DNA from 3 places in the Enterococcus sp. JNUCC 77 genome. Region 3 is predicted to be linked to each of the others. Evidence: predicted binding sites of a transcription regulator. Region 3 holds the regulator's gene; each other region holds the start of a gene.
The links. The regulator LexA, encoded in region 3, represses DNA repair genes until DNA is damaged. The targets are predictions, from matches to a motif close to CNAACANNTGTTNG.
Positions count from the first base shown of each region.

Region 1: ACVWNY_RS17325 (Y-family DNA polymerase) is a predicted target of LexA. The motif match lies at 5,747-5,760, and genes of this name have one in related genera.
Region 2: uvrB (excinuclease ABC subunit UvrB) is a predicted target of LexA. The motif match lies at 6,350-6,363, and genes of this name have one in related genera.

Region 1 is NZ_JBTHIG010000002.1:868,647-879,156, reverse strand. Features, by position in the region: gene ACVWNY_RS17360 (hypothetical protein) at 1-20, opposite strand, end outside; gene ACVWNY_RS17355 (ABC transporter ATP-binding protein) at 21-701, opposite strand; gene ACVWNY_RS17350 (TetR/AcrR family transcriptional regulator) at 804-1,439, opposite strand; gene ACVWNY_RS17345 (DUF2568 domain-containing protein) at 1,529-1,843, opposite strand; gene ACVWNY_RS17340 (TetR/AcrR family transcriptional regulator) at 1,861-2,427, opposite strand; gene ACVWNY_RS17335 (MBL fold metallo-hydrolase) at 2,411-3,124, opposite strand; gene ACVWNY_RS17330 (DUF6434 domain-containing protein) at 3,217-3,786, opposite strand; gene ACVWNY_RS17325 (Y-family DNA polymerase) at 4,382-5,722, opposite strand; gene ACVWNY_RS17320 (putative polysaccharide biosynthesis protein) at 5,874-7,640, shown strand; gene ACVWNY_RS17315 (hypothetical protein) at 7,707-7,847, opposite strand; gene ACVWNY_RS17310 (YbaK/EbsC family protein) at 8,208-8,702, opposite strand; gene ACVWNY_RS17305 (trans-sulfuration enzyme family protein) at 8,785-9,942, opposite strand; gene ACVWNY_RS17300 (SLC13 family permease) at 10,051-10,510, opposite strand, start outside.
Region 2 is NZ_JBTHIG010000001.1:1,152,023-1,162,532, forward strand. Features, by position in the region: gene ilvA (threonine ammonia-lyase IlvA) at 1-49, shown strand, start outside; gene ACVWNY_RS05790 (ABC transporter permease) at 95-853, opposite strand; gene ACVWNY_RS05795 (ABC transporter ATP-binding protein) at 834-1,490, opposite strand; gene ACVWNY_RS05800 (hypothetical protein) at 1,487-1,759, opposite strand; gene tuf (elongation factor Tu) at 1,989-3,176, shown strand; gene ACVWNY_RS05810 (amino acid ABC transporter ATP-binding protein) at 3,266-4,003, opposite strand; gene ACVWNY_RS05815 (amino acid ABC transporter substrate-binding protein/permease) at 4,003-6,186, opposite strand; gene uvrB (excinuclease ABC subunit UvrB) at 6,413-8,407, shown strand; gene uvrA (excinuclease ABC subunit UvrA) at 8,480-10,510, shown strand, end outside.
Region 3 is NZ_JBTHIG010000001.1:1,380,245-1,390,754, forward strand. Features, by position in the region: gene tkt (transketolase) at 1-1,944, opposite strand, end outside; gene ACVWNY_RS06850 (DUF896 family protein) at 2,038-2,280, opposite strand; gene lexA (transcriptional repressor LexA) at 2,413-3,036, shown strand; gene ACVWNY_RS06860 (hypothetical protein) at 3,153-3,425, shown strand; gene ACVWNY_RS06865 (adenine phosphoribosyltransferase) at 3,467-3,979, opposite strand; gene recJ (single-stranded-DNA-specific exonuclease RecJ) at 4,022-6,310, opposite strand; gene ACVWNY_RS06875 (LapA family protein) at 6,404-6,829, opposite strand; gene ACVWNY_RS06880 (SDR family NAD(P)-dependent oxidoreductase) at 6,842-7,630, opposite strand; gene rnz (ribonuclease Z) at 7,638-8,564, opposite strand; gene ACVWNY_RS06890 (DUF456 domain-containing protein) at 8,626-9,159, opposite strand; gene ACVWNY_RS06895 (hypothetical protein) at 9,260-9,409, shown strand; gene obgE (GTPase ObgE) at 9,441-10,510, opposite strand, start outside.

The sequences.
Region 1 (10,510 bases), on a different contig from region 3:
AATTTCATCAATTTAAACATTTAAATTCCCTCCATCCAATTAATCATTTTATTCTCAAAGACTGTTGGACTTTCTGTCGAAAAATCTTTTGCAAGTGTTTGTAAAACCATTTTCCCTTCATACAAAACGACAATCCGATTTGCGATTGATTGGACTTCAGACAAAATATGGCTAGAGATAATAATCGTTTTATTTTGCTCTTTTAATTCTTGCAATAGTTCACGAAAATCTTTAATTCCTTTAGGATCCAATCCATTTAAGGGTTCATCAATTAACAGAATATCCGGATTATGAATTAAACATCGAGCAATGACCAGTCTTTGTCGCATCCCTAATGAATAATTTTTGACTGGTTGCTGATTTTCTACCGATAGTCCAACTTTTTTCAGCCAATAGCCGATTTTCTCTTCGGAAACATTATAGTATTGACAATGAATTGCCAAATTCTCCCAGCCACTTAAATGCTCATAAAACACAGGTTCATTAATGCTAAAACCAGTATTATTTTGATTGAGTTGAATCTCGCCACTGGTTTGTTCGGCTAAACCGCCAATTAGTTTAAACAATGTTGATTTTCCAGCACCATTTTTTCCAAGAACCACAAGAACCTCTCCTGGAAATGCAACTAAATCAATTCCTTTTAGTACTTCGTTTCCGTTGTAATTCTTTCTTACGTCTTTTACCTCTACCAAGCCGTTCATTTTATCATCCTTCATTTTACATACTATTGGTATGTATTATTTTAAAATATAAACACTATAGATACCACCGGTATGTATAGTGTTAAAAAAATAACTGAATCCTCAGTCATCTTTTTTTAAATAATCGAATAAATCATAGGTTGTTGTTAACAAATCATCTGAGATAATTGGTACACCTAAGCCATCAAAAGTAAGCTTAATGAAAGCCAATTTACGCTTTAATTCTTCTTTAGATAAGGTAAACATTTGAAAACCAACCCAAACATTTAAAGTTAGCACAATTAACTCAGCTAATTCTTTGGGAAAATCCGTCACAATAGAACCATCGGCGACACCTTCGTCCACCATTTCTTGCAAACGCGGTACAGAATATTTAAACATGTCTAAATATTGTTCTCCCAATAATCTTGGACTTCTGACAACAATCGCCCCCGAATAGGCTAATTCTTGTCTGCGGAAATTTGTAAAAGCTTCTTTAAATGCATTTTGCAATTTCTCTAATCCATTTTCTCCTATCCAAATGTGCTCGGCAGGATCAGGCGCATTTACTTCGACGATTTGTTGTAAAATATCAAATTTTGACTTGAAATGATGGTAAATCACTCCTTTTGTCATGCCACCTAAACCATCAACAATATCTTGAATAGAAGTATTGTCATACCCTTTTTCTAAAAAAAGACCTTCTGCAACTGCCAAAATTTTTCGTTTTGTTTCTTCTGGATTTCGTCCTCTTGGCAAATAATCACCTCTTACATACCATTGGTATCTAAAATGAACTATACCGAATCAAATATCGTCTGTCAAACTATTTTTTTCTGAAGTCTGTTTTATAGCTTAAGAAAATGCAGCAATACTGTATCAATTACAACTACAGTAAAATAAACATAGCCAATTTCTTTATTAAAAATCCACGAATAAGCCACACCACCAATGAAAAAAATACCACTCTCTAATAAAATTTTATTGATTCCCGCTAGATGGTAAGTTGACTTGGGCGCACCAAAAAGCATCCAAACCGCTACAATGAATACTGCCAAACTCAAATAGATAATTTTCCCACTTAATTTATCCGCACGAAAACTTCCGAAAATTAAACCTCCAACAGTAAAAATTTCTAATAAGAAACGAACAGTAACAATCAAAATTTCAATTATATTTATTATTTCTCACGCTCCTCAACTAGGCCAGATATAATTAAATCCAAACCGAAGATAAAACTTTTCTCAATACTAACTGGAAGTTTAAAGGCTTCTCGATTGGAAAAACTGGAAAAACCATCTAGATAGGCCCGCAACAAACGGACAAAATGAATTTCTTTTTCTGGTGATAAGGAGAAATTCTGTAACTCGTCTTGGACTAAAGAAACAATCTGATTTGAAATTTCGACTGCTTCTTTACTACGCCAATAATTAGGATTTTGCACCAAGATATATTGACTAGGATAATCCAACGCAAAAGTTAAATAAGCGTCTGCCATCAAGCGAATATTCTTTATTGGTTCTTCAGTATTCTTTGCACTGAATAATGCCTGATAGAAATTTGCTAAACTAGCTTCAGCCAGAATACCTAACAATTCTTCCCGATTTTTAAAATGGTTATAAAGTGACGGAGACTTAATCCCCAACCGTTCTGCCAAAGCTTTCAACGTGACACCGTCAAGTTCTGCTTGATTTAAAAGTTGCATACCTTCTCTGACAATATCTGTTCGATCAATTTTTCTTTCCATTTATTTTCACCTCAAATTCTTTGACCGCCTGCTCAATAGCTTTATCAGGATTTTCTAACATATCCCCATGACCAACCGCTAAAAGTTGTAGATCTAAATGTTGAAATTTCTTAGCACTATTTAAAGCAGTTTCTTTACTCCAAGTTGCGAAAGCTGGAAAAGGAAAAGAGTTCACCCGATCCCCTGAAACGGCGAGTCGTCCCCTTGATTGAAAAGCATCCCCGGCAATCGCAAATCCTTCTGGTGTCAAGAAAGTAACTGATCCAGGCGTATGTCCTGGTGTCACTATTACAAGAATATCTGCAAGTTGTTCTCCATCATCAAATGTAAAATCGATTGGCATTTCAACTTTAGGATAACCGCCTTTAATTTTGCCAGGCATCTCATCAGTATCTAACGAAAAATCTCCCTTTAATAAACGATAATCTCTTTTTGAAATTCCAATAGGAACTTCAGGAAAACTTTTTTTAAACTGTGGAATACCATTGATATGGTCGCCATGGGCATGGGTCAGTAATAACATTTCAACCGGTTTGTTGGTTGCCCTTTTGATTTCTTCAATTTCCTTCACGAAACCTTTCATTCCCATGTCGATTACAATTAATGAATTTTTCGTTTCATAAACATAACAATTGACGGGAAAAATTATCGCCATAAAAGTAATTTGGCGCAGATTTTTAAAAATTGATTGCTTCATTTCATCACTTCTCTCTAAACTAATACGATTAGTATATATTATTAGAATATTTTAATCAATAAAAAAAGACTTTATGTTATTCCATAAAGTCTCTAAATTAAACTATTTAAATCTGACGTTTCATAACGATTGTGTCCTGGTAAACTTTTTTTATATTTCCAACATATTATAGCCTCAGTTAGTGTTTTATCTTTTTGATTTTCAAAAAAATCACGAATATACGTATTGTATTCAAATTGACCATCAATCTTTTTACGAATTGGTTTTTGATGGATTATTTCCTGATAGGCTTCAATTGCGCTAGCATAAGTCTTACCGGCATTTGCTTTCAACCAATTTTGAAAAGCCACTTTGAAGGTAAAATTCGGTCCAATAGTTTCTTTGAAAAATTTCCGATGGACTTCAGAACAAATAATGTTTTCTTCAATCAATGATTCTAGTGAAATTTCAGTTATTTGTTGCTGATTTTTATTTTTCGATGCTGTTTTCAAGATCGTTCCATCAGTTAAGAAAGCAACAATTCGCTGATTTAACAATTCTTTGCTGCCAGAGGTTGGTAATTGATGGTTACGTAGAAAAGCAACTAATTCTTCTTTTAAAAAATAATAATCCTGAAATTCTTCTGGTGACAATGATTGCTCTAATAGTGGCCTCTCAGACACGAAAATTCCCCTTTCTAATAGGATTTCTTAAAACACAAGGATCTTTCGCTTTTTAAAAAGATCAAGGCCCAACTGTATACGGCAGTTATTAATGTTAGTGGACCCATCAGGAGTGTTTCTTTTATACTTGTTGTCAAAAAGAAATTCCAAATAATTGCATAGCTTACAAATAAGGTATTCAACCAAATAATCAACTGCGTCAGTTTTTTTGTTTTTAGTGGCAATATACCACCGTAGGATAAATAGCTTGCGACAACGATACCCCAAACAACTGAAAAGATTAGATGAATCATTATTTTCGAACTCGGTGCAACAATATATTCCCCTCCTAAAACAAATTCTCCCAACGGAAAACCCAAGGCAATCAGTAACTGAACCAGACAACTGACCATCGTTGCAGCAGCGGAAATAATGGCTAAAGTTTTGATTTTTTTATTGATTATTTTTCACTCCTTAATGACCTATTAAAAATAGCATATACAAGTCATTTTTATTAAAAATTTTAACTTGAAAAGATTTAATTATTATAGCAGTCATAAAAAAGCATCACAACTTTAGCTATTCAAAATCAACCAAAAATGAAATACTTTGTCATTTACAATCCATCCAGTCCGCCAGCTCCTCCATTATGTCCACCAACTAAACCAGCCCGTTTGATACTTCTCGCATTTTCTAGTTTACTACTGGCTCTTACAATGCTCACAAATCCATATTTTTCGCGAATCCGATCAGTAACTTGATCGATCTTTTCTTGCTTTATCTGAATTTCTGGCTCTTCAAATAAATTTAACTGACTGCCATTTTGATAAACCAAATGACCAAAAGTGACACCAATTTGACGTACGAAAACACCTTTTTGATAAAACTTATTAAATAAAAATAGCAGTGCATCAGCTAATTCTTTAGTGTTGTTAGTTGGAGTAATTTTCGTTTGCCGGCTAAAACCAGAAGCAGCTTCATCGCGACTATAGCCAATAAATAAATGCACAGTTTGTGTTTTGGCTTTTCTTCGTCTTAAGCGGATCCCTACTTGTTCAGCCATTTCTCGAATGACTAGCGGCATCTCAGATCCTTGATAATCCCTCGGTAAAATTTGGCTATTACCAATATTTTCACCTTTAGGAATATACCGATCTTGTAATTTTGTACGGTCAATTCCGTTAGCATGATGATACAGCTGTAAACCAATAACGCCATGGCGGCTAGATAATGAGCCAGGATCCGCATTAGCTAGTTCTCGAATATTAGTGATCCCCATTAAATGCAAGTTCTTTTTCATTCGTCGACCAATCCCCCAAAAATCAGTCATTTCGGGGATATTCCAGACTTTCTCAGTGACATCTTCATAATTCCATAAAGCACGCATATTTTCTGCTTCTTTGGCTTCATTGTCTAAGGCTAACTTTGCTAATAGTGGGTTGCTATTGGACATACCAATAGTTGAATAAATTCCAGTTTTATGATAAATATCACGTTGAATTTTTCTGGATAATTTATTGAGTTTTTCGGCCCGAGTTTTTTCATCTGGCTGAAAATAATTCAATGAAGCAGTTAAATCTACGACGCCTTCATCAATCGAATACCATAAAATATCTTCTTCCGCCGCATATTTTCTAACGGTGTCTTGAATAATCAGATTTTGCTCAATATAATACCGCATGCGTGGCGGAGCCTTAATTAATTTAGCAACTTTAGGATTTTCCTCAACCGATGGCAGCTCCCAAGCTCTTGTAACATTAGTAATCCCAAATTCTTTTTTTGCCATCGGACTACTAGCTAAAATTAAACCGGACGTATTGTCTGTGTGACTCATAACAACTAACAAAGCCTTCAATGGATCTTCTCCGCGAGCCACTGCCTCACAGCTGGCGTAAAAAGATTTCATATCGATAAAAGCATAATCTCCCCGAGGCTCCAGCTCATATTTAAAATTCATATTCATCACCTCAATAACAGAATACAAACATACGTTCGTTTTGTAAAGAGAACAAACTCTTAAATATTTTCTTTGTTCATTTGATCCTCTATTGTAAGTACTGTCAGAAAAAGTTAAAATAGATAGGAATCTTTTTAGAAAGCTGGTTTATATGACTGAAGAAAATAATTTCGATGAGACGAAAATTTATGATCCGCAAGCCTTTCAAGAACAATTAGAAAAAGCTCAGCAAAGTGAAAAAACAAATTCTCGTGCTGCTCGTCGACAAAAAGAGGAAAAAGCCCCCACCAATTCAAAAAAAACACAAAAACCAACTTCAGCCCAAGGACAAATGGTCCAAAGTACTGCTTGGTTGACGTTTGGAAATATTACATCGCGCTTACTTGGTGCAGTTTATATGATTCCTTGGATCATTTGGCTAGGGTCTGACGCAGATGTCGCCAACGCGCTATTTTCTAAAGGCTATAATATTTATGCTTTATTCTTAATGATATCAACTGCCGGAATTCCTGCTGCGGTAGCTAAACAAACCGCTCGTTATAATTCCATGAATGAATATAAATTAAGTCGTGATTTACTTTTTTACACTTTGCGCTTAATGATGGTCGCGGGTGTTATCTGTACCTTACTGATGTATTTTGGAGCACCGATATTAGCTGAAGGAAATCAAGATTTGATTCCAGTGATGCGCTCTTTGAGTGTTGTCTTACTGATTTTTCCTTCAATGAGTGTTTTACGAGGATTTTTCCAAGGCAATAGCAACATGAAACCCTATGCGTTATCACAAATTGTTGAACAAATTGCTCGGGTAGTCTATCTGTTAGCTGCAACATACCTAATCATGAAAATCGGTAGTGGTGACTATCGTTCAGCTGTTGTCCAATCAACCTTCGCTGCTTTTATCGGGGTTATTTGCGCTTTTGCTGTTTTACTTTATAGTTTATTTAAAAATCGTCGGGCTTATCGTCAAGAAATTTTAGAGAGTGACAATAAAATTTCTTTTTCCGGTCGTCAATTGGTTTGGCAAATGGTTTTACAAGCGGTTCCTTTTATTGTTATCGGTAGTGGAACGAGTATCTTTAAAATCATTGACCAATACACTTTTGAAAATACAATGGCTCTGTTTACCAATTATTCTCCACGAGAACTAACTAGTTTATTTGCATTAGTATCTGCCAATCCAGATAAATTATCGATGGTAGTAATTGCTTTGGGTACAGCATTAGCTACAGCTGGTCTACCTTTAATTACAGAAAAATTTACCCAAAAAGATAAAGCGGGACTGTCTCATTTAGTTTCGAATAATCTACAGTTATTTTTCTTTGTTATGGCGCCGGCAACCTTAGGGATGATTGTCTTATCGTATCCACTAAATACACTATTTTATTGGCCGGATCAGCTAGGTTCAAATTTATTAATTGCTTCTTGTATCTCGGGAATTTTAATGGGGCTTTTCATCGTTACTTCAACGATGCTTCAAGGAATGGATGGCAACAAAGTAACCATGCGTTTATTAGGAATTGCCGTCTTAGTTAAACTAATCACGCAAGTACCGTTAATCTTCTTATTTAAATCCTACGGTCCGTTAATTGCAACTTTTGTTGGTTTATTGGTGGGAAATATGTTTATTATCGACCAAATCCATGTCCGCAGTCAATTTGATTTTAAAGCGACTGCCAAAGGTGTGATAAAAACTTTCGGAATGGCTTTAATCATGGCGGTTGTAGCATTTGTCGTTCGTTTTGGTTTAAGCTTAGTTTTAAGTTCAGATTCCAAAGTTCAATCGATGATTATTATTTTGATTACCGCAGCAGTAGGTGCCTTGGTTTATATCTTATTGGCTTTAAAAACACGGACAGCCGATCAATTATTAGGTAGCCGTGTGGCAGGAATTAGACGTCGGCTAGGAATGAAATAAAAAATGGACAGAAACGAAAATCATTTGATTTTTGTCTCTGTCTATTTTTTTGATTATCTATAAAAATTATTTCCCATAAAATGCTACAAGCTCATATTTCCAGCCAAGTCCCACAACCCAATCACGCTCAGTCCCATTCTGACTGTAATGATGATTGAAGGCAAATTGATTTGGATTGTACAGACGATACAAAGTCAAGAAGTCCATTTCATCCGGGTGCGCCTCACTTAATGGCAAATCGAGCTTTTAGCAGCAGTTAAAGGATGCTTTTTACTACTTTTGACTCCTATTTTTCCCTTCTCTGCCAGCCATACGCAACAGATTAAAAAATCCACGACATCGGTAAATTCTACATGCTTCCCTTTTTAAATAATAACTTTTCAAAATGTCGTGGATTTAAAAATCTATTGAGTAGTATTGAGTCGAGAATTTTTTTAAATGTACCAATCATTTACGTGACATAAAAACTAATAAAAAAATATCAACCGTGACAATTAGGATTCATTTATAAAAAAAGACCGTCAAGAATTAGAATTTCATCTAATCTTGGCGGTCATTTCGCTATTTTTATTCTGGTGATGGCACTTCCACATAGTGAGGTTCCACACCGATTACTTTTAAATATTTCAAAAATTCTTGGAAATTAATTACAATCGTAGCCGTATTTACGTTGGGATGAAAACCTATATTTTTGTTACGATCGATACTTTCATCAATCACTAATTTAATTTTATGTTCTTTATCTTTATATAGTGCCAATGGCGAGACAGATCCTGGCGTCAAATCCAATAATTCTAATAGTCTGTCTGCTGAAGCAAAAGAAAGATTTTTTTCGTCTAACTTTTTCGTTAACGCTTTAAGATTTACTCGTTTTTCTCCTGGACAAATGACAAAATAATAGTTTTCTTTTTTCTTCGCTTTTAGCAGTAAGTTTTTTACTTCGGTCCCATCAGGAATATCAAAATCAATCTCATCCACCGTAAATACTGCTTGGTGTTCAATCACATCGTAAGTTATTCCGTTTGAATCCAACAAATCGTAGACTTCTTGTTCTTTCCCCATACCAACACTTCCTTTTTTTCTTTCTATTGTAGCAAAAAAGCAGCAATTTAACAGATAAATCTGTCAATTACTGCTTAAAATATTAAACTTTTTCTGAAATTTTCACATAGCTTAATGCTTGCATCAAATCCTCAACTAAATCTTCCGTATCTTCAATCCCGACAGATAGACGTAATAGACCATCGGTAACGCCTTGTTTTTCTCGTTCTTCCTTCGGTACACAAGCATGACTCATGGTGACAGGATAAGATAGAATCGATTCTACACCGCCAAGACTTACAGCAGCGATCGGAATTTTTAAATGATCCGCAAAAGTATAAACGGCTTCTTGATTTTCTAATTCAAAGGACATTACTGCTCCGCCACTCGTTGCTTGGTGTTTTTGAATTTCATAGCCTGGATGACTCTTTAAGCCTGGATAATGAACTTTTTTAACAGCCGGATGATTTTCTAATACTTCGGCAATTTTTTCTGCGCTGGATACACTTTGATTCATGCGAATTCCTAAAGTTTTCATACCTCGCATAATTAACCAACAGTCTTCAACACTTAAAATACCACCTAAAACCTTTTGTTGTAGGACAATTTGGTTCGCAAATTCTTCATCGTTTGTGATGACTAACCCAGCGACAACATCAGAATGACCGTTAATAAATTTAGTTGCAGAGTGAATCACGACATCGACACCTAAAGCCAATGGTTTTTGGAATTGTGGCGTCATAAAAGTATTGTCAATAATCGTCATTAAGTGATGATCTTTCGCGATGGCTACAACACCATGAATATCAGTCACACTTAATAATGGATTTGATGGGGTTTCTAAATAAAGGGCCCGCGTGTTTGGTCGAATGGCATGTTCCCATTCAGCTAAGTCTGTTTCATCGACAAAGGTAACTTCAATGCCGAAACGATTCATCACTTCGTTGACTAATTGGAACGTCCCACCGTAGATACTTTTGCACATCACAATGTGATCACCTTGACTGAAACTTAGTAAGACAGCTGAAATGGCCGCCATACCAGATGCATATGCTGTCGCAAAACGTCCATCTTCAATCGCCGCAATCCCTTCTTCTAAAGCGTGTCGAGTTGGGTTGCCAAAGCGTGAATAAGTATAAGGTTGACTATCTCTAATAGATTCTTGTTTAAATGTTGAACATTGGTAAATCGGTATTGAAGATGCTCCCGTAGTTTCATCGAATACTGGGTAGCCGTGGATGTATTTTGTATTGTCTTTCATGATTATTCCCCCTCAGATGGATTGTAACACCTTTGTAAACGTTTTATCTGAATTGTGGAGGAGTCTTCATGAGAATTTTATTTATTTTTCAGTTTATTTCGCCACTTTTTAATGGATAAAAAATAAAATAATGCAGCCGATTGCAATTAGTAAAGAAAAATTCACTAAAGTAAAAATTTTAATGAAACTTTTTTGTTGTTCTGGAGTGTACAATTTAATGATGTTTAAACCAATTAAATTGGCTAAGGAAGCAATCAACGTGCCTAAACCGCCAACGTTTACACCGAGGATTAAAGCTTGATGGTACTGGGTAAATGGCGCCATTAAGAAGGCTGCCGGCACATTTGAAATCACTTGACTCAGAGCGATAGCGATTAAGTAAACTCGTTTTGCTGATGATAAAAGTTGGGCTAAAATATCCCTCACAACTGCTGCTTCAGCGATGTTTCCTACAATTATAAAAAAACAGACAAAAGTGAGTAATAGCAAATAATCGACCCGCTTTAATAAGTCTTTTTGATAGCAAAATACCACTAAAATCAATCCAATAACCGTCCACAGATCCGGT
Region 2 (10,510 bases), 230 kb from region 3:
GTACATTGATTTAAGTCAAAATAAAATGTTGTATAGCTTGTTAGTCTAAAAAAATGCCAGAAAGGACGTCTTCGCGTCACTTCTGGCAATTTTTTTAATCCCTTAATTGATGATTGTGATTGTAATAATGGGTGTAAGCTGTATAACCAGCAATAATGGAACCTAAGCTGGTTGTTGAAAGTAGCATAAAAGTAACCATGATTTGGTATTTAATCGCATGCACGGGATCTACACCAGCGAAAATTAAACCAGACATCATTCCAGGTAGGCTAACCAAGCCAACAGTTTTGGCAGAATCAATCGTAGGCTGCATAGCAGTTTTAATGCTATGTCTCAAAATATCTTGAGAGGACTGTTTGATGGTTGCTCCTAGAGCCAGTTTTTCTAAAATTTGTTGTCGTTGATCTTGGAATTTTGCCTGCATATTGCGATAACATAAACCAATAGCAATCATTGAATTACTAGCGATCATCCCAGTTATCGGAACAATTTGTGAAGGAATAAAATTAATCGCGCCTGCCAATAATAAAACACCCAAGGTCACATAAGTACTAACAAAAATCGCTAACAAAGAATGGAAAAACTTCTTATGCTGATTCGGATTTCTTCTATGGGCATTCCACGAAGCATTTAGGACAATAAATAAGCTCATTAGGGATGTCAGTATGGTATTGTCAACTTGGAAAATATATTTAAGAACAAAGCCAACAATGACTAATTGAATAATAGCTCGTGTGATGCTGAAAAGAATATCTTTTGATAGATCGAGTTTTTCTCGCATACTAATGAATACAGCAATTAATACGAGGGCAAAAGCGATAAATAATGATGTATTATCCACGGCTAGGTTCATAAGCTAATTTTCCTCCTTTAATCCAAAGCACTTTTTTTGCTTGGTAAATTTCTGTTTCGTCGTGGGTCACTTGGATAATGGTGACCCCAGTTTGTTGCAGTTGATCAATCAGTTGATGGACAATTTTTTTACTGTCTTCATCCAAACCGGTTGTTACTTCGTCCAGTAGTAACAGTTTTGGCGAAAATAATATATTGCGAATTAGAGCAACTCGTTGTTTTTCACCGCCAGAGAGTTCAGTAATTTTTTTATCTAAATAAGACGCGGGTAAAGCGACAGCTTTTAACTTCTCCACGGCAGCTTTTTGATTAAAAGGTAAATTACGAACTTCAAAAGGAAAGCGGAGATTGTCGCCAACAGTTTCTCCAAACAATGTAGGTTGTTGGAAACAATAGGAAACTTCTTTACGATAGTCGGTATAAAGATAATCGGTTTGTAATTGTTCTTCAAGATATATTTTTCCAACAGTTGGTGTTACTAATGAAGCAATTATTTTTAATAAGGTACTTTTACCGCCGCCAGAAGGTCCGGTGATCGTAATAAAATCTTGTGTATCAACGTTTAAATTTATATCACTTAAGATGATTTTATCATTTGATAGACGATAAGAAATATTTTCAACTTTTAATAGAGTCAATTATTTTTGTCCTTTCTATAGGGAATCACGATAAAAACTTCGGGATGATTCGGTAACTTTAATTCTTTTAGTAAATCTGAGTCATGAGGAATAATTTCTCCTAGTTCATCGTATCGGTTTTTAAAATAATCTAATATTTGCTTTTCAGACCACTGGCGAGCTGGAAAGTGTTGATATTTTCCAGCAACAACGAAATAAACAAAACCAACACTAAAACTTTGTTTAATATGTATAGGAATTTCAGCTAGTTTTTCTTGAAATGATTTCATGTTTTTCTCCTTTTCATACTTTATTTTCATTATTACTTAAAAAGTCAATTTCGTCCAATGCAATTTTTTGATGCAATTGCTTGACTTTGACCATTTTTGATGTATTATGTGTTTATAGTTCTTACAAAAAGTAAGGAGTGTAAATCTTTTCATTTTTAAAAAAAAGATTTATAATGAATCCGTGAAGTTTGAGAGAACTTTTTAAAATTCTTAGGAGGTCTGTATTATTATGGCAAAAGCACATTATGATAGAAGTAAACCACACGTTAACATCGGTACAATTGGACACGTTGACCATGGTAAAACAACACTAACAGCAGCAATTACAACAGTATTAGGTAAAAAAGGATTAGCAAATCCTCAAGACTATGCAAGTATTGATGCAGCACCAGAAGAAAGAGAACGTGGGATTACTATTAATACAGCCCATGTTGAATATGAAACTGAAAAACGTCACTATGCACATATCGATGCACCAGGACACGCGGACTATGTTAAAAACATGATTACTGGTGCTGCCCAAATGGATGGCGCAATCCTAGTTGTATCTGCAACTGATGGTCCTATGCCACAAACACGTGAACATATCTTATTATCACGCCAAGTGGGTGTTAAATACTTAATCGTCTTCTTAAACAAAGTTGACTTAGTAGATGACGAAGAATTAATCGACTTAGTTGAAATGGAAGTTCGTGAACTATTATCTGAATATGGTTTCCCAGGTGATGATATTCCTGTTCTTAAAGGTTCTGCTTTAAAAGCTTTAGAAGGCGATCCTGAACAAGAAGCAGTAATCATGGAATTAATGGATACTGTTGATGAATATATTCCAACTCCAGAACGTGACACTGATAAACCATTATTACTACCTGTGGAAGACGTGTTCTCAATTACTGGTCGTGGTACTGTTGCTTCTGGTCGTATCGACCGTGGTAAAGTATCTGTCGGCGATGAAATTGAAATCGTCGGAATTAAACCAGAAACTCAAAAAGCAATTGTAACTGGTTTAGAAATGTTCCGTAAAACTTTAGATTATGGTGAAGCAGGGGACAACGTAGGTATCTTATTACGTGGTATTACACGTGATGAAATCGAGCGTGGACAAGTTATTGCTAAACCTGGTTCAATTACACCACATACTAAGTTTAAAGCTGAAGTTTATGTATTGAGTAAAGAAGAAGGTGGACGTCATACACCATTCTTCAATAATTACCGTCCTCAATTTTACTTCCGGACAACTGATGTTACTGGTAATATTATGCTTCCAGAAGGAATTGAAATGGTAATGCCTGGCGATAACGTGACAATCGAAGTTGATTTGATTCACCCAGTTGCCATTGAACAAGGTACAACTTTCTCTATTCGTGAAGGTGGACGTACAGTTGGTTCTGGTATTGTTTCAGAAATCGAAGCTTAATTTGATAGTGAAGGAGTATTGCAGAGATGCAGTACTCTTTTTTTTTATATGAAAAAAAGCACGTCGAGTTTACTCGGCGTACTTTTACTTTATACATTTAAAACTTTATTCAAGAAATCTTTGGTTCGTTCGTTATGAGGATTGCCGAAGACTTGTTCTGGAGTACCGTCTTCTAAAATTTTACCACCGTCTGTGAAAATAACTCGATCGGCAACTTCTTTTGCAAAGCCCATTTCGTGGGTTACGATAGCCATTGTCATCCCTTGCAAGGCTAAATCTTTCATAACTTGTAGTACATCTCCAACCATCTCCGGATCCAAAGCAGAAGTAGGTTCATCAAACAGCATGATATCAGGATTCATAGCTAACGCTCGGGCAATCGCTACACGTTGTTTTTGACCACCGGACAAACTATCAGGATAAACATCTTTTTTCTCAGCTAGTCCAACTTGTGCCAACAATTCTTCACCTCGTCTGTCAGCATCTGCTTTTGAAGTGCCTTTTAAATCCATTGGTGCCAAAGTAATATTTTGTAAAACAGATAGATGAGGAAACAAATTAAAATGTTGAAACACCATTCCGATGTGTTGGCGGACAGCATTAATATTGGTTTCTTTTGAAGTTAAATCTTGACCATCTACTAAAATTTGCCCAGAAGTTGGATCTTCTAAGCGATTTAAACAACGAAGAAATGTACTTTTTCCTGAGCCAGAAGGGCCGATAATACAAACCACTTCGCCTTCTTTAATGGTTAAATTTAAATCATCTAAAACGGTATTGTCGCCAAATTTTTTGACGAGATTTTTTACAACTATTTTTTCACTCATTATTTCACCTTCTTATCTAAGCGATTAGCAAGTTTTGTTAAAATCGTGATTAAGACCAAATACATAATAGCAATAATTAGGTAGACATAAGAACTTTGCGTCGTTCGTGCCACGATAATTTTACCAGTTTGTAGTAATTCCACTACCCCAATGGCCGAGATAATTGTTGTATCCTTCAAACTAATAACAAATTGATTAATAAAAGAAGGAATCATAATTTTGACTGCTTGAGGTAAGACAATTTTTTGCATCGTTTTATTATAGCCTAACCCTAGACTACGGGAGGCTTCCATTTGACCAACTGGTACAGCGTTAATCCCGCCGCGAACAATTTCGGCGATATAAGCACTGGCATTCAGGGTTAAGGTAATTATTCCTGCTGCAAAATCGGGAATGGTAATACCAGTCATTCCAGGCAAGCCAAAGAAAATGAAGAAGGCTAATACCATCATTGGAATCCCACGGATGATATCAATATAGATTCCAGCAATTGTTCTTAACCAGCCGATTGGAGATACTCGGAACAAACCAAAAATCACTCCGAGAATTAAAGCTAAAGCAAATGAAACCAAAGCTAAAACAATGGTATTCCATAATCCTTCTAATAAGGCAGGATAATTATTTTTGATTAGACCCCAAATGGTAGATTCGTCTACACTGTCAGCATTACTATTTTCTGATGAGCTTTCATTACCGATATAGGTATTGACAATCTCATCATATTCTCCGGTTTGTTTTAATTCTTTCAAGCCTTCGTTAAACATTTCGATTAATTCTGGGTTACTCCCTTTTTTAACGGCAAAACCGTATTGTCCGCCAGATTCTCGTTCAATTGGCGTTTTCAAGGCTTGTCCTTGATTAATGGCATAACCGATAACAGGATAATCATCCATCATAGCATCAATTGAACCAACTTTAACTGCATCATATAATTGATCGGCAGTATCAAAGTTTTTGACGTCAAAATCATATTCTTTAGCATGACTTTGTAACCAGTCAGAACTTTCCGTACCCACTTTTGCACCGACAGTTTTTCCAGCCAGATCATCATAGCTTTTTATATCATCGTTATCTTCAGCTACAGCAAGCTGAATACCGCTATCAAAATACGAATCAGAAAAATCATAATTTGCTTTTCTTTCATCCGTCATGGTCATACCAGCAATCATGCCGTCGCCTTGACCAGAATCTAAGGATTGCAATGCCGCTGAGAAGCCGATATATTTCATATCTAAAGTAAATCCTTGCAATTCAGCAATCCGCGTTAATAAATCAACGTCGATTCCTTTATAAACACCGTCAGCGTCTTCATACTCAAAAGGCGCAAAGGCTGAGTCACTGACAACTGTGTAGCTATCCTTTAATGGTGTGATTTTTTTCATTTCAGAAACCGAACTAGAGGTAGTTGTAGCATTATCTGATCCAGTTGAAATATATTCATTTAAAATTTCATCATATTTTCCACTGGCTTTTAATTTTTTAAGTCCGGCATTGAATTTTTTCAAAAGTTCACTATTTTCACCTTTTTTTACCGCAAAGGCGTAAGGATTACTTTCTTGTTGGTCGCCAACTAATTTAAAATCTTGGCCGCTTGTTATCGCATAGCCTAAGACTGGATAATCATCAAAAATCGCTTGCACGTTATTATTGTTAAGGGCATTATACATAGCATCAGCAGCATCATAATTTTTGATTGAGTAGCCATATTTATCTTGGTTTTCTTCTAAAAAGCTAGCACTTTGAGTTCCTACTTTAGCTGCGACAGTTTTTCCTGACAAATCATCATAAGAACTAATTTCATTGTCGCTAGCTTGAATAGCCATCTGAATACCGCCATCAAAATAAGAATCAGAGAAATCAAAAGTTTTTTCTCGTTCTTTCGTCACGCTCATGCCAGCAATCATGCCGTCTAACTGATTTGATTGCACGCCTTGGATGGATGAATCGAATCCAAGTGGTCGCAAATCTATTTTGAAGCCTTCTTCTTTGGCAATTTCATTTATTAGATCAACATCAACTCCGACGTATTCACCAGAACTATCTTGGAATTCAAATGGAGCAAAAGTTAAATCTGTTCCAATTTTATAAGTTTTTTCTGCTGCTTCATTAGTTGAAGCAAATCCCAATGTTAGAATCCCTACCAACATGAAAAACAGATACATTAAAAATTTGTTCTTTTTCATATGTTTCCTCCTAAATCTTTTGCATTCACTTATTATATTGTAGGAAAAGGATAAATGACAAGTAAATTAGAACCCAGAATAAAAAATAATCAGAAACTTCTTACATCTGATGTTAGATTATTGGCAATAAAGAAAATATTAACTATTCAAGAGTAAAAAATAGCGAAAGTATGTTCGGTATGATATAATTTGTTGTTGAGATTTTATTTTGAAAGGGGCGTATATAATGATCGATAGACAGACCGAAAACACTTTTGATCTGCATTCAAAATATCAGCCGGCTGGTGATCAACCAGCAGCTATTAACCAATTATCTGAAGGGATTGTTGATGGAAAAAAGGCTCAAATCCTTTTAGGTGCAACAGGTACAGGGAAGACTTATACAATTTCTAACGTAATTAAAGAAGTAAATAAACCAACTTTAATCATTGCTCATAATAAAACTTTAGCTGGACAGTTGTATGGGGAATTTAAAGAATTTTTCCCAAACAATGCGGTCGAGTATTTTGTTAGTTATTATGATTATTATCAACCAGAAGCATATGTCCCTTCCAGTGATACATATATTGAAAAAGATTCCTCTATTAATGATGAAATCGACAAATTGCGACATTCAGCGACAAGTTCTTTATTAGAACGAAATGACGTGATAGTGGTTGCTTCAGTTTCTTGTATATTTGGATTAGGTTCACCAAAGGAATATCAGGAACAAGTTGTTTCATTGCGAGTTGGTATGGAGATGGACCGTAATCAATTATTACGTAATCTAATTGATATCCAGTTTGAACGAAATGACATAGATTTCCAACGGGGGCGTTTCCGCGTAAGAGGAGATGTTGTCGAAATATTCCCAGCTTCAAGAGATGAACGGGCATTACGGATTGAATTTTTCGGTGATGAAATTGACCGCATTCGTGAAGTTGACGCACTGACTGGTGAGGTTGTTGGTGAGACAGAGCATGTTGCAATCTTCCCAGCTACTCACTTTTTAACAAACGAGGATCATCTAGAAAAAGCGATTGCCAACATTCAAAAAGAATTAGATGAACGATTGGAAGTTTTGAAAGCAGACAATAAACTACTTGAGGCCCAACGTTTAGAGCAACGGACAAATTATGATATTGAAATGATGCGGGAGATGGGGTATACCTCTGGGATAGAAAATTATTCACGCCATATGGATGGCCGTTCTGAAGGAGAGCCACCGTTTACTTTAATTGACTTTTTTCCAGATGATTTCTTATTAGTAATTGATGAATCTCACGTAACGATGCCACAAGTTCGCGGAATGTATAATGGCGACCGGGCTAGAAAACAAATGTTGGTAGATTATGGATTCCGTTTACCATCTGCATTGGATAATCGTCCACTACGCTTAGAAGAGTTTGAAGAACGAGTGAATCAGATTGTTTATGTTTCTGCCACACCTGGACCTTATGAATATGAACAAACAAATACCGTAATCGAACAAATTATTCGACCAACGGGATTATTAGATCCAGTTATAGAAGTTCGACCGATCATGGGTCAAATCGATGACTTAGTTGGAGAGATTAATGAACGTGCTGAGAAAAATGAGCGGGTCTTTATTACGACTTTAACGAAAAAGATGTCTGAAGATTTAACAGATTACTTTAAAGAATTAGGAATGCGGGTCAAATATCTCCACAGTGATATTAAGACGTTAGAACGAACGGAAATTATCCGAGATTTACGTTTGGGAAAATTTGATGCGTTAATCGGTATTAACCTGTTGAGAGAAGGATTGGATGTGCCGGAAGTTTCATTAGTGGCTATTTTAGATGCTGATAAAGAAGGTTTCTTAAGAAGCGAGCGTTCATTAGTGCAAACGATTGGACGGGCTGCAAGAAATTCATCTGGTAAAGTTGTCATGTATGCTGATAAGATCACTGATTCGATGCAAAAAGCAATGGATGAAACCTCTCGTCGTCGGGAAATTCAAGAAAAATACAATCAAGATCACAATATGGTTCCAAAAACAATTATCAAAGAAGTACGAGAACTGATAAGTATTAGTAAAGTTGCTGAAGATCAAGAAATTTCTTATGACACAACTTCTTTTGACGAATTATCTAAGACAGAGAAAAAAGAATTTATTGCTAAAATGGAAGATGAAATGCGTGAAGCCGCAAAAGCTTTAGACTTTGAAACGGCAGCGACTTTAAGAGATGCAATTCTTGAATTAAAAGCAGCTGAGTAAAAATTGAGCTTTTTTCGGTTGAAAAGATTATGCTTAAAAAAACAATGAATTTATAAGAAACAGGAGTAAACTATGGCAAATGATAAGATTGTAATCCATGGTGCGAGAGCCCATAATTTAAAAAATATTGATGTCACTATCCCACGAGATAAAATGGTGGTAGTGACAGGTCTTTCTGGTTCCGGTAAGAGTTCTTTGGCTTTCGATACTTTGTACGCAGAAGGCCAACGACGATATGTTGAAAGTTTATCTGCTTATGCCCGTCAATTTTTAGGACAAATGGATAAACCTGATGTCGATAGTATTGATGGCTTAAGTCCAGCCATTTCGATTGATCAAAAGACGACTAGTAAAAATCCACGTTCAACAGTTGGTACAGTAACTGAAATAAATGATTATCTACGGCTTTTATTTGCACGCGTGGGGCATCCAATTTGTCCCAATGATCACATTGAAATTACTTCTCAATCAGTTGAACAAATGGTAGATAAAGTTTTAGACTTACCTGATCGAACGAAAATTCAAATCTTAGCTCCAGTGATTAACAAGAAAAAAGGCCAACATAAAAAGGTCTTTGAAATGATTCAACGAGAAGGATATGTTCGAATGCGGGTAGATGGTGAAGTCTATGATGTAACCGATGCTCCTGAATTAGAGAAAAACAAAAAACATGATATTGCGATTGTGATTGACCGAATTGTTATCAAAGAGGGTATTCGTTCACGATTATTTGATTCTTTTGAAGCAGCATTGAGACTAGCAGACGGCTATGCTTTGGTTGATGTTATCGGAGAAGAAGAAATGTTATTTAGTGAACATTATGCCTGTCCATATTGTGGCTTTACTGTTGGTGAATTAGAACCAAGGCTATTCTCTTTTAATGCACCATTTGGCGCGTGTCCAGAATGTGATGGTTTAGGCGTAAAATTGGAAGTTGATTTAGATTTAGTGATTCCTGATACGACTAAAACTTTACGGCAAGGGGCTTTGATTCCGTGGAATCCAATAAGCTCTCAGTATTATCCGCAAATGTTGGAACAAGCAGCAACAAGTTTTGGTATTGATATGGATACACCATTTGAAGATTTACCGGAAGAACATAAAGATATTATATTAAATGGTTCTAAAGGTGAAAACTTCCATTTCCACTATGAAAATGATTTTGGTGGTGTCCGTGATGTAGAAGTTCCTTTTGAAGGGATTATCGCAAATATAGATCGTCGTTATCGCGAAACAAATAGTGACTTCACGAGAGAGCAAATGCGACTTTATATGACTGAATTAACTTGTCAAGCTTGTCGTGGCTACCGTTTAAATCCACAAGCTTTGTCGGTTCAAGTAGACGGAAGAAATATTGGTCAAGTTAGTGAAGGTGCGATTAATCAGACATTAGAATTTTTCGAGGCTGCTAAACTAAGTGACCAAGAAACTGTGATTGCTCAACCCATTCTGAAAGAGATTGGTGACCGCTTAAGTTTCTTAAAAAATGTTGGTTTAGATTATCTAACATTAAGTCGAGCAGCTGGAACTTTATCAGGTGGTGAAGCGCAGCGAATTCGCCTAGCAACTCAAATTGGTTCGAATTTATCAGGCGTTTTATATATTTTAGATGAGCCTTCGATTGGTTTGCATCAACGAGACAATGATCGTCTGATTCAGTCATTACAAAAAATGAGAGATCTAGGAAATACACTAATTGTGGTGGAGCATGATGAAGATACGATGCGGGCAGCCGATTATTTAATTGATGTTGGTCCAGGAGCTGGTGATGAAGGTGGAGAAATCGTGGCAGCGGGAACACCAAAACAAGTAGCTAAAAACTCCAAATCTTTAACTGGGCAATATTTATCTGGAAAGAAATCAATACCAATTCCTAAAGAGCGCCGCGAAGGTAATGGCAAGGAAATCAAGGTGACTGGTGCAGCGGAAAATAACTTAAAAAATATCGACGTAGCCTTTCCTTTAGGCAAATTCGTTGCGGTGACTGGTGTTTCCGGATCTGGGAAATCTACTTTAGTTAACCAAATCTTGAAAAAAGCCTTAGCACAAAAATTAAATCGTAATTCTAACAAACCTGGTAAATTTAAAAAGATTACTGGTTAT
Region 3 (10,510 bases):
TTCTAATACAAATGGTCCAGGTGCTGAGGCACCAAAATGATCAATCGTAATCGTTGTTCCTTCAGTCGTTGCATACCGTTCCCAACCAAAACTTGAACCAGCTTCAATTGCTACACGTTTTTTAACTGATTTAGGTAGAACAGATTCTTTATAAGCTGCATCTTGTGCTTCAAATAAATCAAAACTTGGTAATGATACGACAGAAACATCTTTGCCTTGTTCTTTCAGAACTTTTTGCGCTTCGATTGCTAAGCTTACTTCAGAACCAGTTGCAATTAAAATTCCTTCTGGTGTTTCACCAGATTGTTTAGACACGACATATCCACCGTGTTTCACGCCAGCATCAGTAATTTCTTTGCTATTTGGTAAGACTGGTAAGTTTTGACGGCTTAAAACTAAAATTGTTGGTTTATCATTTGTTTCGATAGCCACTCTCCAAGCTGCTGCTGTTTCGTTACCATCAGCTGGACGAATTACTTGAACATTTGGCATTGCACGCATACTAGCTAATTGTTCGATTGGTTCATGAGTCGGTCCATCTTCACCAACCGCTACTGAGTCATGTGTTAAGACATAAGTGACTGGTAAACCTTGAATCGCAGATAAACGAACCGCTGGACGAAGATAATCAACGAAAACAAAGAATGTTCCGCCATAAACTCTTGTCCCACCATGTAGATGAATACCGTTCATAGCTGCCGCCATTGCAAATTCACGAACACCAAACCAAATATTACGTCCTTCGTAAGAACCTGGTTGGAATTCTTTTTCATCTGCAATTGTTGTATTATTTGAACCAGATAAATCAGCAGATCCGCCCCAGAAAGTTGGTAAATTCTTAGCAATTCCTTGAATCACATCTTTACTAGATACGCGGCTCGCTTGACTTGAACCTTCTTCATAAACAGGAATAGCTTCATCCCAATTTTCAGGTAAAACATTGTTGAAAGCATCTTTAAATTGCTTTGCTAATTCAGAATGAACATTAGCATAATTAGCAAACATTTCATCCCAATCAGCTTCGGCTTTTGCACCTTTATCTTGAATATCTGCTTTAAAACGTGCAGCTACTTCTTCAGGCACTGTAAAATCAGGATATTCCCAACCATAGACTGCTTTCGCCACGTCAATACCTTCTGCTCCTAATGGTGCCCCATGAACTTTACTAGTTCCTTCATCTGGAGCGCCAAATCCAATAACTGTTTTAACTTCAATCAAAGTTGGTTTTTCAGTTTCAGCTTTTGCTTTTTCAATCGCTTTTGAAATGGCTTCTAAATCATTACCATCTTTTACTAAAATATGTTGCCAACCATAAGCTTCATAGCGAGCACCAACATTTTCGGTAAAAGCTTTATTGGTTGGACCATCTAATGAAATATCGTTTGAATCATATAAAGCAATTAATTTGCCAAGTTTCATATGACCAGCCATAGAACTAGCTTCTTGTGAGACACCTTCCATTAAATCACCATCACCAACAAGCGTGTAAGTATAATGATCCATCACTTTAAAACTGTCTCGGTTATAAGTAGCAGCTAGATGTGCTTCAGCCATTGCCATCCCAACAGCCATGGCAATTCCTTGGCCTAAAGGACCAGTTGTTGCTTCGACGCCATCAGTAAAATGGTATTCCGGATGCCCTGGTGTTTTACTTTCCCATTGACGGAAATTTTTCAAATCATCAATAGTAACATTAAATCCTGCTAAATGAAGCAAGCTATAAAGCATTGCTGAACCGTGTCCTGCAGATAAAATAAAACGGTCACGATTTGGCCAGTTTAATGAAGTTGCTGGATTGATGTTCAAATGTTTTGTCCATAATGCATAAGCCATAGGTGCAGCACCCATTGGTAAACCTGGATGACCTGAATTGGCTTTTTGAATTGCTTCAATACTTAATGTACGGATGGTGTTGACACCTAGTTGATCTGTTTTGTCGAACAAAAACTTTTCCTCCTTTTTGGTGCTAAATACTTTTATTATTACAAATTTCATTGTAACCGATTTAATACGGTTATTCAATATAGAAATACATGATTATTTTCTATTATGCAGTCCTTTTTCTTTTTGAATTTTCTTCAATTTATCAGGTGTAACATCTTTTCCATCAGGATCGACTACCTTCATCCCTTCAATATGATGTCTCATCCCACCACGAACAGATTGCAAATACTCTTCACGTAATTCCTTTTGTTCTTTTGTTTCTTCATCAGACAATCCACTTGTTTTTTTCTTTTTTGCTAACTCATTGATACGAGCAATTTTTTCTTCAGAAAGCATTTTATACACCTCACTTTGACTATATTATACATAAAAATTCAAAAAATAATAATTAGAATAGAAAAATAAATACGAACGCTTGTTTGATTTTTTATTCTATGCTAAACTTTGTTTATAGAAAGAGGTGTGATCATGGCAAAGAGAACCGAGACGAAACAATTAGAAGTTCTTCGTTTTATCCATGAACGGGTTGAATTCAAAGGTTACCCGCCAACCGTTCGTGAGATTGGAGAAGCGGTGAACTTATCATCGACTTCAACTGTTCACGGTCATTTAGCAAGACTTGAAAAAAAAGGCTGGATTCAACGAGATCCAACAAAGCCTAGAGCAATAGAATTAACGATCACGGGATTAGAAAAGATTGGTGCTGCACCAAAAGTCATACCAATGTTAGGCGTCGTTACAGCAGGCGAACCGATTCTCGCGGTAGAAGAAGCATCTGACTTTTTCCCTGTGCCGCCAGATTTATCAAGTGAAGATGGCAGTTTGTTTATGCTAACGATTCGAGGAGAAAGTATGATTAATGCTGGCATTTATGACGGTGACCATGTGATTGTACGTAAACAAGCTTCAGCTGTTAACGGAGAGATTGTCATTGCGATGACGGATGAAAACGAAGCAACTTGTAAAAGATTTTATCGGGAGACTGATCATTTTCGCTTACAACCAGAAAATGATACCATGGCACCTATTATTTTAGAAAATGTCTCTATTTTAGGAAAAGTCGTTGGCTTATATCGAAATCATATTTTTTAAGAATCAATTAATCGGTGGAACTCCGATTAATTTTTTTCTTTACAAATCGAACAAACATTCGTATAATAGAAATACGAACGTTTGTTCTATACATATTTTTAAGGAGTGAATCAAAAATGAAAGCTATTCGTCGTTTTGGACTAATTATTGCAGTTTTATTGTTAGGTTTATTGATTGGAAAATTGAGTCTTTTGGCTAACGTACTGTTCTTTTCGGGATTGTTTTTGACTTGGTTCATGCTTTGGGATGACAAGAGATACGCACAACGGCAAAAACGCCGCAAGATGGCACAAATGAATCCACATTATTATCCAGAAGATGAACCACGAGAAGATTACTACTACGTAAATCCTTATGATTATACCGATCATTTTCATAAATCAGCATAATAAAAAATCAGCCAAGGCTACATATAGCTTTGGCTGATTTTTTAATAATCCATCAATGTCAAAATTTCATAATTAGCAATTTTATCACGGCCATGTAAATCTTCTAACTCGATTAAAAATGCACAACCGACTACAATCCCACCAAGTTGTTCAATTAATTCGATCGTCGCCTTAACTGTCCCACCTGTCGCTAATAAGTCATCTGTCACTAGAACCCGTTGTCCTGGTTTGATCGCGTCACTGTGAAGAGTTAATGTGTCTGTTCCATATTCTTTATCGTATTCCACTTCGATTGTTTCTCTCGGAAGTTTACCAGGTTTACGAACAGGTGCAAAACCAACACCTAATTCATAAGCCACTGGGCAACCAACAATAAAACCACGTGCTTCTGGCCCAACGACCATGTCAATTTGCTTTTCTTTAGCATAATCAACAATTTGCTTAGTTGCTTCTCGGTAAGCATCTCCGTCTGCCATTAATGGTGAAATATCACGGAAAACAATTCCCTCTTTAGGATAGTCTTCAATACTTGCCACATAATCTTTCAAATTCATCTGTGTTTCCTCCTGCTTCATACTATAACCTATTTATTTACTTTAATTTTGCAGCCAATTTCTGATGCTTTGGATATCTTCTAATAATAAAAATTTTTCACTATTTATTTGACCTAATCGTTTCTGATAAGCTTGGCTTTCTTCAAATGAACGATTTTCCGGCTGCGAGACAGCTTCCAAAACACCGTTGTCTATTGTAACAAATTTCAACTCGGAAAACACGTGAATCATAAAGACTAGCAGATTCTCAGGAATTCTTAAGTAATTTGAAATGTTTTTTAACTTGTACCGCACATCTAATTTTTGTTGCTTTATGATAAATTTATATAAATCTTTGAATTGTTGCCGATCAGGCATGCCATTAATATAAGCTTGATCACGACTATAAAGATAGAGATAGACTTTTTGAAAGTTACCTAAGTGAACGATTTGTTTCAAAATAGCTAATTCATCTGGACAATCTAATACCACCAATTGCTGATAACTATCAATTTCAGCTGGTAACGCTTGGTCGAATGTGATTATCTGATCACCAAAAATTGGTTGAAAAACTTTTTTAGTCTTTGGTTGAAAAGCTAGGTATAACAGTTTATCTCCGTCAATTTTTTGTTGCCAAGTATGTTTGGCACGACGGTCAATTATTTGCAGACCTTCTGACTTAAAATCAATAAGTCGAAACTGAACTTTCTTCTGTCCATTCCATTCATTGATTTCTAATACGCCAACAAAGGAAAGATCATCTTGTTGTAATTCCTCTTGACTTTCACCAAAATTAAAACCAATAACGTCTACTTCTGACTCTTTGTCCACTAAGCTAAATTTTACATGCTGATGGTCGCCACCAATTAAACGAAAGCCACTCACTTTGCCCGTCTCAAGCATAAACTGTGGAGCAGGGTTATCAGTGCCAAAAGGGGCTAAAACTTTTAATTCATCGGTTAATTTTAAAGAGATATCCGATATAGATATTTTTTCATCGATTAACAAGCTATTGCTTTTTGATAAATCGATCTGATTATTTGAAATATATTGATTCATTTCTGCTTGTAAAGCAGGTATTTTTTCTACGGGCATGGTTAAACCGATAGCTGCTGCGTGACCGCCAAAATGAGTAAAGTATTCTCTCATCGTATTTAACATCGCGAATAAGTCTAAACTATCGACACTTCTACCAGAGCCTTTAGCATTTCCTTCATCATCAATAGCTAATACAATCGCTGGCTTTCCTGTTTGTTTTAAAATATTTCCGGCAACAATACCCAATACTCCAGGATTCCAGTTTTCTTTTGCTAGTAAATGGACTTGTGCTGTCTCATCAAGCATCGTTAAAGCTTCTGCAGTAATATCCTGAACAATTTTTTTTCGCTCATCATTTATTAAATTAAGTTTTTCAGCAAGCTCGTTGGCTAAATCCGGATCAAAAGTAGTCATTAAATCCACTGCTGGATTAGGATCTCCCAAACGTCCGATCGCATTTAAACGAGGCCCGATACTAAAACCAATACTCGTTTCATCAATCTTTTGATAATCTACACCGCTGACTTTTAGTAATTGAGTCAGTCCTAATCGTTGATTTTGCTTAATTACTTGTAAACCTAGTTTAACAATTGTACGATTTTCTCCAGTTAAGGAAACTAAGTCCGCAATCGTCCCTACACAAGCTAGATCAAGCAACTCTACTGGAACCTCTTCAAGTAAAGCCGTTGCTAGTTTAAAAGCCACACCTGCTCCCGATAATTCACCAAATGGATAATTACCACCTGGAAATCTTGGATGGATAATACAATAGGCTTCAGGAAGTTCTGGTGGCAATTCATGGTGGTCTGTCACAATCACATCAATGTTTTGTTGGTTGGCATAAGCAATCGCTTCATTCCCAGCAACTCCGTTATCCACCGTAATAATCAAACTAAATCCTTCGTCAATTTTTTCAGCAAATAATTCTTTATTTGGCCCATAACCATGAATAAAACGATTGGGTAAGACAAAACCGACTTCAGCACCTAATGTTTCTAATGCTTCCTTTAAAATCGATGTACTAGTTATTCCGTCTGCATCATAGTCGCCGTAAATCAAAATCGGCTCGCCTTCCATTATCGCAGTTTGAATACGCTCAACTGCTTTATCCATATCATGAAGTAAAAATGGATCATGTAAATCGCTGATATCGGTATTTTTCAATTCTTCAAAAGCAGCCATCGTATGTATATTTCTTTGCCATAATAATGTAATGAAATTTTCTGTATATCCGGCTTTTTCCATTTCATTTTTAAAATTTTCATCAACCGTTTCGACTGGCGGTATCTTCCATTGATAATTATTTTGTTTCACGCTTTCACATCCCAACTTTAATAGTATAGCATGGAATATTTTTGACAACAAAAAAGAGAACAAATTTTTGCTTATTTGTTCTCAGATTTGCTTTTAATCGTAATAATTTAAAGGTTCACTTTTGTTTTCTGTTTCTTGATTTCTTAATTGATTAATTTCAGCTTCTTTATCTTTTAACATACTTTCATAATTCGCAGTCAAAGTGGCTACTTCTTGTTCATGATCGGTTTTATAATCAGCGATAGCCTGATCAACTTTTTTATCATGATCAGTTTCAAAATCCTTTACTTGCTGTTCAAGTTGTTTAATCTGTTTTCTTTGTTGAAATAAATTCGCACTTGAAGTTAAGAAAACCACTAAGGCACCAATTAGTGCAGAGCCAATAATCACGATGATTAACGGACTTTTGAAACTAGAAAATCCGAAACTAACTGGTACATCTTGACTGTTCAACACGGCAAATAATACGATTAATAAAACTAGCAGAAAACCTACGATCACTTTCCATTGCTTTTTCATCCGCGTCACATCCTATTTTGTATTAAATAAACCGCCAGCCAAAAAATCACCAATTCTTGGGAATAATGTATAAAAGCGGCTAGCCACTTCCATCATATGGGGACGATTAATTTCACGAGTATTCGTACCTACCTTACTGATAATTATCTTGGCTATTTTCTCTGGCGTTAGGACAATCGCACCGATATTTTCTAAGTAATTCCCACTAGGATCCGCCTTACCAAAAAAATCTGTCTCAATTGGTCCGGGATTAATAGTGGTCACCTGAACATTGACCGGTTTCAACTCTAATCGTAAAGCATTAGAAAAACCTAACACAGCAAATTTAGTTGCCGAATAAATGGTCGATTTTGGAGTCGCCATTTTTGCAGCCATTGAAGCAACATTGAAAATATGACCGCTCTTTTCTGCGACCATCTGGATCGCTATTTTTTGTGTGAAATAAAGCATGCCTAAAACATTGACTTCAAACATATTTTTAGCCATATCTAAATCAAAATTTACAAAGTCCTCGAAATAACCGAAACCGGCATTATTTACTAATACATCCACGTTACCTACTTCGTCAGCAATTTTGGCTAATACATTTTCAACACTATGAGGATCGGCAATATCTAATTGAAAGGCATAAGCTGCTTTACCGCTTAAAGCCATACATTTTTCTTTTACTTGACCAATTAAATTGATTCGTCGCGCACAAGTCACAACAATCGCACCTTGTCTAGCAGCTTCATAGCAAATTTGCTCACCAAGACCAGCAGAAGAACCGGTCACAACCACTACTTTATCTGTTAAATCCATTCCAATTTCACTCCTTCAACGGTAAATTATACAAATCAAAATCTTTCGCTATTTTTGTATTTGGAAAATATTCTCGTGCTTCTGCCACTAGTTCTTGAGCATCTTTTGCCAAATAGCGTGCTGAAATATGAGTAAGAATCAATAATTTCACATTCGCTGCTTGAGCAATTTCAGCGGCTTGTTTCGTTGTAGAGTGGAAATACGCCCTGGCCATCTGACTCTCATCTTTTTTAAAAGTGGATTCATGAACCATAACATCACTATCTTTTGCTAGTTCAACTGACTGTTTTGTCACACGGGTATCACCAAAAATAGTTATAACACGACCTTTTTTCTTTTCACCAACAAACTCTTGGCCGTTCAAAACTCGACCATCAGGTAAAGTGACTTCTTTACCTGCTTTTAGTTTCCCGTACAAAGGTCCGGCTGGAATATTTAAAGCAGCTAGTTTTTCTACTTGAAGTGTACCTTCATGATCTGATTCGACAATTCGGTAGCCAAAGCTTTCAATCCCGTGGTCTAATTTCGCGCAAGAAACGGTAAATTGCTTATCTTGGAAAACAATTCCTTCTGCAATCTCAAAAAATTTCAGCTGATAAGAAAGCTTTGTCTTTGAAATTTGTAAGCTCGTCCGGACAAAAGTTTCTAATCCCTTAGGACCATAGATCTCAAGCGGTTCATCACCGCCTTGAAAAGAACGACTACTTAATAAACCAGGTAAACCAAAAATATGGTCACCATGCAGATGAGTAATAAATATTTTTTCAATTTTTCGCGGTTTTAAATTGGTCCGTAAAATTTGCATCTGCGTCCCTTCACCACAATCAAAAAGCCAGACTGCATTCCGTTCTTCTAATAATTTTAATGCTAGTGCACTAACATTTCGATGCTTTGCTGGAACACCAGCACCTGTTCCTAAAAATTCAAGTTCCATCTTATTCCTGTCTTTCTATCAAATAACACCATTTTAGAAGACTTTGTCAGCCAGTGCAAACTTATTTTTCTAGGTTTGAATGATTTTCTTTTTCTTTCGCCATATCTTGGGCTTTTTTAATGTCTTCTTCAACATCATCATAGTCTAAACGCGTAATTTCTCCGCCTAATTCATTCATAATTAATTGATTTAAAGGACGATTGTCATCTTCATCAGCAATTAGCAATAGCGCTGTTGAACCTTCAGAAACTTTATCGATTAAGAATGAAAATACGCCTTGTGCATTACGAACTTCTTTAACATCTTGTGTGCCACCGATTACACTTCCAGTAAACCAACCTAACAAAATGCCGATTGGCCCACCTAAAATACCAACTAGCATCCCAATTAAACCACCAGTGGCACTCTTATTATTACCAGTAAAATCTAAAAAGTCTTCGATCTCAAATTGGTGTTGTCCATCTTCACTATGACGAATAACAGCCATTTGATCACCTTTAACTTCTCTACTCATATGCATTTTTTTCACTTTTGAAAAAGCTTCATACGCTTGTGACGAAATTTCAAAATTCATAATAATTACTCGTTTTTCCATATAAAACACATCCTTTATGCTTTTGTCTAAGTGTATCAATTATTGTAGAAAATGAATACTTAAAAGGCCTTTTTGAAATAAAAATTCTGAAGATCTTAGCATTATTGCTTTTGATAATATCAATTTATCAATGATGACTACCCCACAGTTAACGGCTATGCCACGACCTGCTTATGATTTAGGTTTTCAAGCTTGTGAAGTTTTAAAGGGGGAAATTTCAAATGATAATTATAAAAAAAAAAGCAACTGATTTAATTAACCAGATGCTCTCTTCGTATTTTTTAGTCTACAAATTCGAATTCGTAATTGTTAATTCTGACAATATCGCCATCTTTGGCACCGCGTTTTCTCAAAGCTTCATCAACGCCCATTGAACGTAGTTGACGGGCAAAACGCATCACTGTTTCATCATGATCAAAGTTGGTCATCTTGAATAATTTTTCCAGCTTATCGCCGCCTAATACCCAAGTTGCATCTGGTTCACGAGTAATTGTGAAGGCTGGTTCATCTGATTCATAACCATAATTAACCACATCTTCTTCAATTTCATCCTCATATAATGGAAATTCGGGTGTCACTTCTAATAAATCAGCAGTAGCGTTTAACAAATTTTCCAATCCTTGTTTAGTGAAGGCAGAAATTGCAAAAACCGGGATATCATCAGCAAATTCATCTTCTTTTTCTGCTTGTAATTTTTCTTTGAAGGTTTTTAAATTTTCTTCTGAATCTGGCATATCCATCTTATTGGCTACAATAATTTGTGGACGTTCTAGCAAACGTAAATTATGGCTAGACAATTCATGATTAATTGCCAAATAATCTTCGTATGGGTCACGGCCTTCTGAACCACTCATGTCGATAACATGTAAAATAACCCGCGTACGTTCAATATGACGTAAAAATTGCGTACCTAGACCTACACCTTGTGAAGCTCCTTCAATTAAACCTGGTAAATCTGCAGCAACGAAACTGCGGTGATCACTAGTGGTTACCATGCCTAAATTAGGCACTAAAGTAGTGAAATGATAAGCACCAATTTTTGGTCGGGCAGCAGAAATAACAGATAAAATAGTTGATTTACCAACTGATGGAAATCCTACTAAACCAACATCAGCTAATACTTTTAATTCCAATTCAATTTTACGCTCTTGTCCTGGTTCACCGTTTTCAGCTAATTCTGGTGCTGGATTTCTTGGAGAAGCAAAACGGGTATTTCCACGTCCGCCACGTCCACCTTTTGCTACTACCAATTCTTGTCCGTCTTCTATTAAATCACCAATTAAAACGCCTGTTTCAGCATCTCTTACAGTTGTACCTGGTGGGACACTAACATAGGTGTCTTCCGAACCGC